3 regions of the Pantoea sp. X-Soil-YNGN-844 genome follow, and region 3 is predicted to be linked to each of the others. Evidence: predicted binding sites of a transcription regulator. Region 3 holds the regulator's gene; each other region holds the start of a gene.

Region 1 (2,270 bases), 660 kb from region 3:
GTCCTGCCACAGTCAGATCGCGCTGAAACTGCTCGTTTGCCGCCAGAATCAGTCGTTCGCGCCGTCCCGCCTCCAGATAAAAGCGGCGAGAGGGCGCCTGCAGCAAACCCTGCTGTAACTGCTGCGGCAGCCAGCCATTCGGGTCGCCGCGCGCGGGCCACCAGAACGAACCGGAAAGACTGACGGCACCCGCAAAGGTTTCCGGCCAGGTCAGGGTGGCGTAAGCGGCAGAAAGGCCGCCAAAACTCTGTCCGGCCACCAGCGTACTGTCGGCCCGGAACGGTGCCCACTGCTGAATTTGTGGTAACAGCTCATGCTGAATCGCCAGCCAGAAATCGGGATTACAGGTGAGCTCACGCGTGCGGTGTTCGCGGTCAATGATGTCGATCATGACATAGACCGCAGGAGGCAGTTCGCCTGCCTCAGTGAGTTGCTGAAGCGGACCGGCAACCGGCATGCTGTGCGCCCAGAACTGACCATCCAGCAGCAGCGCCAGCGGACGATCGGCAGCGTCTGCCTCGCCGGTGACATAAAGCCAGACCTGACGCTGATTGCCCAGCCGCTGGCTGCGCCACAGATGCTGCTGCAGCGGAATCCTGGCGGCGCGATCTTCATCAACTGCACGCCAGACCTGCTGCTCAGGCGCAAGCGGCAGATGCAGCGGTGAGACGCTCATGCCGCGCCCGGCCGACCAGCTCCGCAGCGGATTGAGCAGATCGCTTTGTGCCTGCCGGAATTTCTGACTCCACCACTGGCGCAGCGCCTGCATATCAGCCTGCCCGGTAAACGTCTCTGTCTGGTTGTCAGGGATCAGGCAGTAGCTGCCGCGCCAGTCAGCGGGCAGGGTGGTTTGCCACCACCAGACATCGGTATCAGGAACAGGTGTTAAGGAGGAAGGTGAAGCTGTGTGATGATGATCGGTTACACCGGTAATGTTGATCCAGACGCGCCGGGTATCAGAGTGCAGCGGGTCACCCTGCGGATCACGCCAGAAAAAAGTGACCTGACAGGTGCCCTTTTCGCCAGGTTCAATCAGGGGAATACCCTGTTGCTGCAGCTGCAGCCACCAGCGTTCGCTGCCGGTCTCTTCGTTTAACCACGCCATTCGCGCCATGATTCAATCACACTTGCTTAAGGTCATGCATGTTACAGATAATAGTATTGATAATTATTTGCATTTGCAATAGGGTGTTTCCGCTCGACAGGGAGCGCGCGCATTCTCTCTGTCGCATCGGATTTCAGACGTAAGTAACGCGGTTCTGAAGCAGGTGTGGCGGGAGGGTTAATGCGTTGCAGGCAAGGTTATGACCTTTTTACCGGTACGCCGGCAGTGGCACGCTCGCTGGCACTCCAGGAACAGAAAAATGAAAAAGTTATCCCGGCTTTCGTTAGCCATTATGATTGAACTGGGTTTTACTGCCTCTCTCATTTCTGCTGGCGCAGTGGCTGCCGAAGCCCACAGCGACCCGGCGATCAACAACACGTCAGACACGATCCACGACGACACCATGATGGTCACCGCCGCTGAGCAGACGCTGCAGGCGCCAGGCGTGTCGACGATTACCGCCGGCGAAATCAAAAAACATCCGCCTGCGCGCGACGTCGCCGAAATCATCCGCACCATGCCCGGTGTCAACCTGACCGGTAATTCCACCAGCGGCCAGCGTGGAAACAACCGTCAGATCGATATCCGTGGCATGGGCCCGGAAAATACCCTGATCCTGATCGATGGGCTGCCGGTAACCAGCCGTAATTCCGTGCGGCTTGGCTGGCGCGGTGAGCGCGACACACGCGGCGACACGAACTGGGTACCGCCAGAGATCATTGACCGCATTGACGTCATCCGTGGTCCGGCAGCGGCCCGTTACGGCAATGGCGCGGCGGGTGGCGTGGTGAATATCATCACCAAAAAAGAGATGGATAATCAGTGGCACGGCTCGTGGAGCGCCTATTACAACGTGCCGCAACACAAGGAGGAGGGCGCGACGCGGCGTAGCAACTTCAGTCTTGAAGGACCGCTGGGCGATGATGTCAGTTTCCGGCTCTATGGCGGTCTGGCAAAAACGCAGGCCGACGCTTACGACATCAATGAAGGTCACGCCGCTGACCGCACCGGCAGTTATGCAGGATCCTATCCGGCGGGCCGGGAAGGTTCAGTCAATAAAGATATTCATGGCCTGCTGCGCTGGGCGTTTGCACCAATGCAGGCGCTGGAAGTGGGGGCCGGTTACAGCCGTCAGGGCAACCTCTATGCTGGCGACACCCAGAAC
Region 2 (2,270 bases), 2.3 Mb from region 3:
TGCTTTAATCGACAGATAGACCGGCTTTTCCGGACGCGGTTGCGGCGCGCTGGTGGAAGCAGGCAGATTAACGCGCACATCGACCGTAGCCAGTGGCGCGGCCACCATAAAGATGATCAGCAGCACCAGCATGACGTCGATAAACGGCGTCACGTTGATCTCATGCATTTCACCATCGGTTTCCAGATCGTCGTTTAATCGCATGGCCATAACAACTTACCCTAAGCGCAGTTTCTGGGCGGTCGCAGGACGCGGAACCTCTGTGGCGACGGTGCCCAGATCGATATCACGACTCTGCAGCAGCATCACCTGCGCGGCGACATCACCCAGCGAGGCTTTGTAGTTGGCAATCATGCGGGCAAAAACGTTATAGATGACGACGGCCGGGATCGCAGCAACCAGACCAATCGCGGTCGCCAGCAGCGCTTCGGCAATACCCGGTGCCACCACCGCAAGGTTGGTGGTCTGGGTTTTCGCGATGCCGATAAAGCTGTTCATGATGCCCCAGACGGTGCCGAACAGGCCGATAAACGGAGCGACAGACCCGATGGTCGCCAGGAAACCGTTGCCACGACCCGCATGGCGGCTGAAGGCGGCTACACGGCGCTCGAGGCGGAAACTGGTGCGATCTTTAATGCCATTGGTATCTTCCACGCCAGCCGACAGTTCAAGTTCATTCTGCGCATCGTTCAACAGCACCACAGAGTGGCTGTGCCCGGTAAAGGCTTTGGCAATGCGGGCGGCGTCATTCAGATTGCGGGCTTCGCCCAGTGCCAGTTGCTCACGCTTCAGGCGACGCTTAGCCGCGCTGAGTTCGGCATATTTGCCGAAGAAGATCGCCCAGGTCACCACTGAGGCCAATAACAGGCCAATCATGACCACCTTTACCACGATATCGGCATGTTGATACATGCCCCAAACGGAGAGGTCCGTTTGCATCAAATCACTGGCTACCACGCTGCTTCTCCAACTTCTGATTCAGGGATGCGAAACAAGCGCAAATAATAGCAAAATGGCGGCGAATTGATAGTAGTTCTCATTAGTATTTACAAAGCTGATCCGCGCTATTGACCTGTTGTTGAGCAGGTTCAGGCACGGTTTGTGAGGATATTTCGAAAATGTGAAGCTGCATGAAAATTTATTAAAACAACGTTTCAAAATGTGATGGAATTCATTCAATCAGCATTGCTGCATTTTACTCAGACACGTTTTCACTATGCTGGCTCCTTACGGCCCTCTGCGGTTAGCCCTGACCGCAGGCCGTCTTACCTCTGCGGGAGACAATATAATGAGAATGATGAAAACATGCGTGGCCAGTGCCCTGGCGGCGATGATAGCGAGCGCCACCGCCACGGCACAGGTGATTAAAGTGGCTGAAGTGCAGCCTGCCGGTTATCCCACCGTGGTCGCTCTGCAACACATGGGCGACAAACTGAAACAGGCCACCGATGGACGGCTGGAGATGAAGCTCTACGCCGGTGGCGTGTTGGGTGATGAAGATCAGACGCTGCAACAGGTGCAGCTGGGGGCTATCGATATGATCCGCGTCTCGCTGGCCCCGGTCACCTCGATTGCCCCAGAAACCAGCGTGCTGACCCTGCCCTACATTTTCCGCGACGTTAATCACATGCACAACGTGCTGGATGGCGATATAGGCCGCGAGATTGCCGACAAATTCGATAACGATCCCAACGCCCGCATGGTGTTCCTGGGCTGGACCGATGCCGGTGAGCGCAACATGATCACCAAGAAGCCGCTGGCGAAGCCGGACGATCTCAGGGGCATGAAAATCCGGGTGCAGAACAGCGCCATCTCGCTGGCAACCCTGAAAGCGATGGGCGCCAATCCGGTAGCGATGGGCGTCAGTGAAGTGTTCAGTGCGATGCAGACCGGCGTGGTTGATGGCACCGAAAACAACCCACCAACCTTTGTCGCCCATAACTATATGCCGGTCGCGAAGTATTACACCCTCAGCGGCCACTTTATCCAGCCAGAGATGATCCTGTTTTCAAAACGCGCCTGGGATCGCCTGAAACCCGAGGATCAGGCCCTGCTGAAAAAGCTCGGCAAAGAGGCACAGGATGAGGAGCGCCAGCTCTGGGCGACCTATACCGAAGAGTCGATCGCCAAAATGAAGGCGGGCGGCGTCACCTTCCAGCAGACCGACCGCGACTATTTCGTCAAAGCGACTCAGCCAGTGCGCGATCAGTTTGGCGGCAAATATCAGGATCTGATGACCCGGATCGCTGAGGTGAAATAACCCTTCCCGC
Region 3 (2,270 bases):
TGACATCGCGAAAAGCACAAAAGAAGATCTGGAAGCGTTTGATATCCTGCTGCTGGGCATTCCGACCTGGTACTACGGTGAAGCGCAGTGCGATTGGGATGACTTTTTCCCGACGCTGGAAGAGATCGATTTCAACGGCAAGCTGGTTGCGCTGTTTGGCTGCGGCGATCAGGAAGATTACGCGGAGTACTTCTGTGATGCGATGGGCACGATCCGTGACATCATTGAGCCGCACGGTGCCGTGATTGTCGGACACTGGCCAACCGAAGGTTACCACTTCGAAGCCTCAAAAGGTCTGGCCGATGATACCCACTTCCTGGGTCTGGCCATTGATGAAGATCGCCAGCCTGAACTGACTAACCAGCGCGTAGAGCAATGGGTTAAGCAGATTTCTGATGAACTGCAGCTAAAAGATATCCTCGAAGCCTGATCCTGCCCGACTCAATGTGAGCGCCAGCTCACATTGAGGCAATGGAAATTCCTATAGAAATAATAGCCACATTTTTTTAACTTTCTCCGTTTAATCTGTAGAATACCCGCATCGATCTTCCGCTTATTTCTCTGGCGGCAAGACTAAGCGATGTACCAACAGACATCTGCCAGAATCCTCCCCGGCCCGGTGACCTTTCCCCCACAGCCCGTGATGATTCAGGCACGCCCTCTGGTTTTCATTTCATCGCTTCAGCTCTATAATGAGACGCAAATGAGAATGAGCGCAGATCGACATTCAAGGCGACAAGCCACAAAAGTGAATATAGTGACAGGACAAAATCCGCATGACTGACAACAACACCGCATTAAAGAAGGCTGGCCTGAAAGTGACGCTGCCCAGACTGAAAATTCTGGAAGTGCTTCAGGAACCTGAGTGCCATCACGTCAGTGCGGAAGATTTGTACAAACGCCTGATCGACATCGGCGAAGAGATTGGCCTGGCTACCGTTTACCGTGTTCTGAACCAGTTTGATGACGCTGGTATCGTGACCCGTCATAACTTTGAAGGCGGCAAATCTGTCTTTGAACTGACGCAGCAGCATCACCACGATCATCTTATCTGCCTGGATTGCGGCAAAGTTATTGAGTTCAGCGATGAGTCGATCGAAACGCGTCAGCGTGAAATCGCCACCCGTCATGGCATCAAGCTGACCAACCACAGCCTCTATCTCTATGGACACTGTACGCTGGGCGATTGCCGGGAAGATGAAACCCTGCACGACCAGTAACGCGACCTGAAATAAAAAAACCGGTGAATTCACCGGTTTTTTTTCGTCTGTCCTGGGCTGTTGTATCAGGCGACCAGCGTCTCCTGCAGATAGCGCCAGCGTGGAATGGAGCTGCTGCAATCCAGTATCGCCAGCGAAATACGGCTCTGATTATTGCCATTCATCATCTGCATTTCGCGATACTGCACGGTGATCTCTTTTTCATGATGAGAGAGGATGACGTGCTCGCAGGTGGCAATGCGCATCCCTTCGCGCTGTCCCTGCAGCTGCCGGAAAAGCGCCTCAACCTCGTTCAGATTGCACTCTTTACCCTTTGGGGTGACCATGCGGAATTCAGGATGAAAATAGGACATCAGCAGCTCAAAACTGTCATCAGATCCGGCAGGCTGGTTAAAAATACGTTCAATGAGCTGATGTAAAACGACCACACTGTTTCTGGCTTCCTGGGCGAGAACTGTCATTTTTTTTCCTTCTGTAACCCGCTTTGCAACCTCTGAGAGCGCATAGCCTACCTGAAAGCGGATAATTCACATCCGGAAATTGATTAATTTTTTTAAACTCAGATTTCTCTCACAATGCGGCATTTAATCGGTTGCGGTTAGGTCAGAATAAACGTCGGCAATGAGTAAAATCGGGGCAACAAAAAAGGGCGATAAATCGCCCTTTTGTCATTTTATGAGGTCAGCCTCAAAAAAATTTATTCGCCGGTTTTCGCCCAGGTATCACGAAGACCGACGGTGCGGTTAAATACCAGCTGTGACGGTTTAGAGTAAACGCTGTCGGCACAGAAATAACCTTCACGTTCGAACTGGAACGGAGTGGTCGGTTCTGCATCACGCAGGCCCGGTTCCACAAAGCCCTGTTTGATCGCCAGTGACTCAGGGTTGATCACCGCCAGGAAGTCCTCTGCCGCGCCCGGATTTGGCACACTGAACAGACGATCATACAGGCGAAACTCTGCTGGCTGCGCGTGATCCGCAGACACCCAGTGAATCACCCCTTTGACCTTACGGCCATCGGCAGGATCTTTGCTCAGCGTATCTGTGTCGC

What was found. The regulator Fur, encoded in region 3, represses iron uptake genes when iron is present. The targets are predictions, from matches to a motif close to ATAATAATGAGAACNACTATCAA.
Region 1: the regulator Fur is predicted to act here: its motif matches at 1,156-1,178, upstream of fes (enterochelin esterase).
Region 2: the regulator Fur is predicted to act here: its motif matches at 1,024-1,046, upstream of exbB (tol-pal system-associated acyl-CoA thioesterase).

Annotation. Positions count from the first base shown of each region.
Region 1 is NZ_AP036007.1:488,969-491,238, forward strand. It holds gene fes (enterochelin esterase) at 1-1,114, opposite strand, end outside; gene AC6I8C_RS02170 (TonB-dependent siderophore receptor) at 1,365-2,270, shown strand, end outside.
Region 2 is NZ_AP036007.1:3,418,231-3,420,500, forward strand. It holds gene exbD (TonB system transport protein ExbD) at 1-210, opposite strand, end outside; gene exbB (tol-pal system-associated acyl-CoA thioesterase) at 217-939, opposite strand; gene AC6I8C_RS15810 (TRAP transporter substrate-binding protein) at 1,289-2,260, shown strand.
Region 3 is NZ_AP036007.1:1,146,457-1,148,726, reverse strand. It holds gene fldA (flavodoxin FldA) at 1-430, shown strand, start outside; gene fur (ferric iron uptake transcriptional regulator) at 777-1,220, shown strand; gene AC6I8C_RS05215 (hypothetical protein) at 1,286-1,681, opposite strand; gene glnS (glutamine--tRNA ligase) at 1,918-2,270, opposite strand, start outside.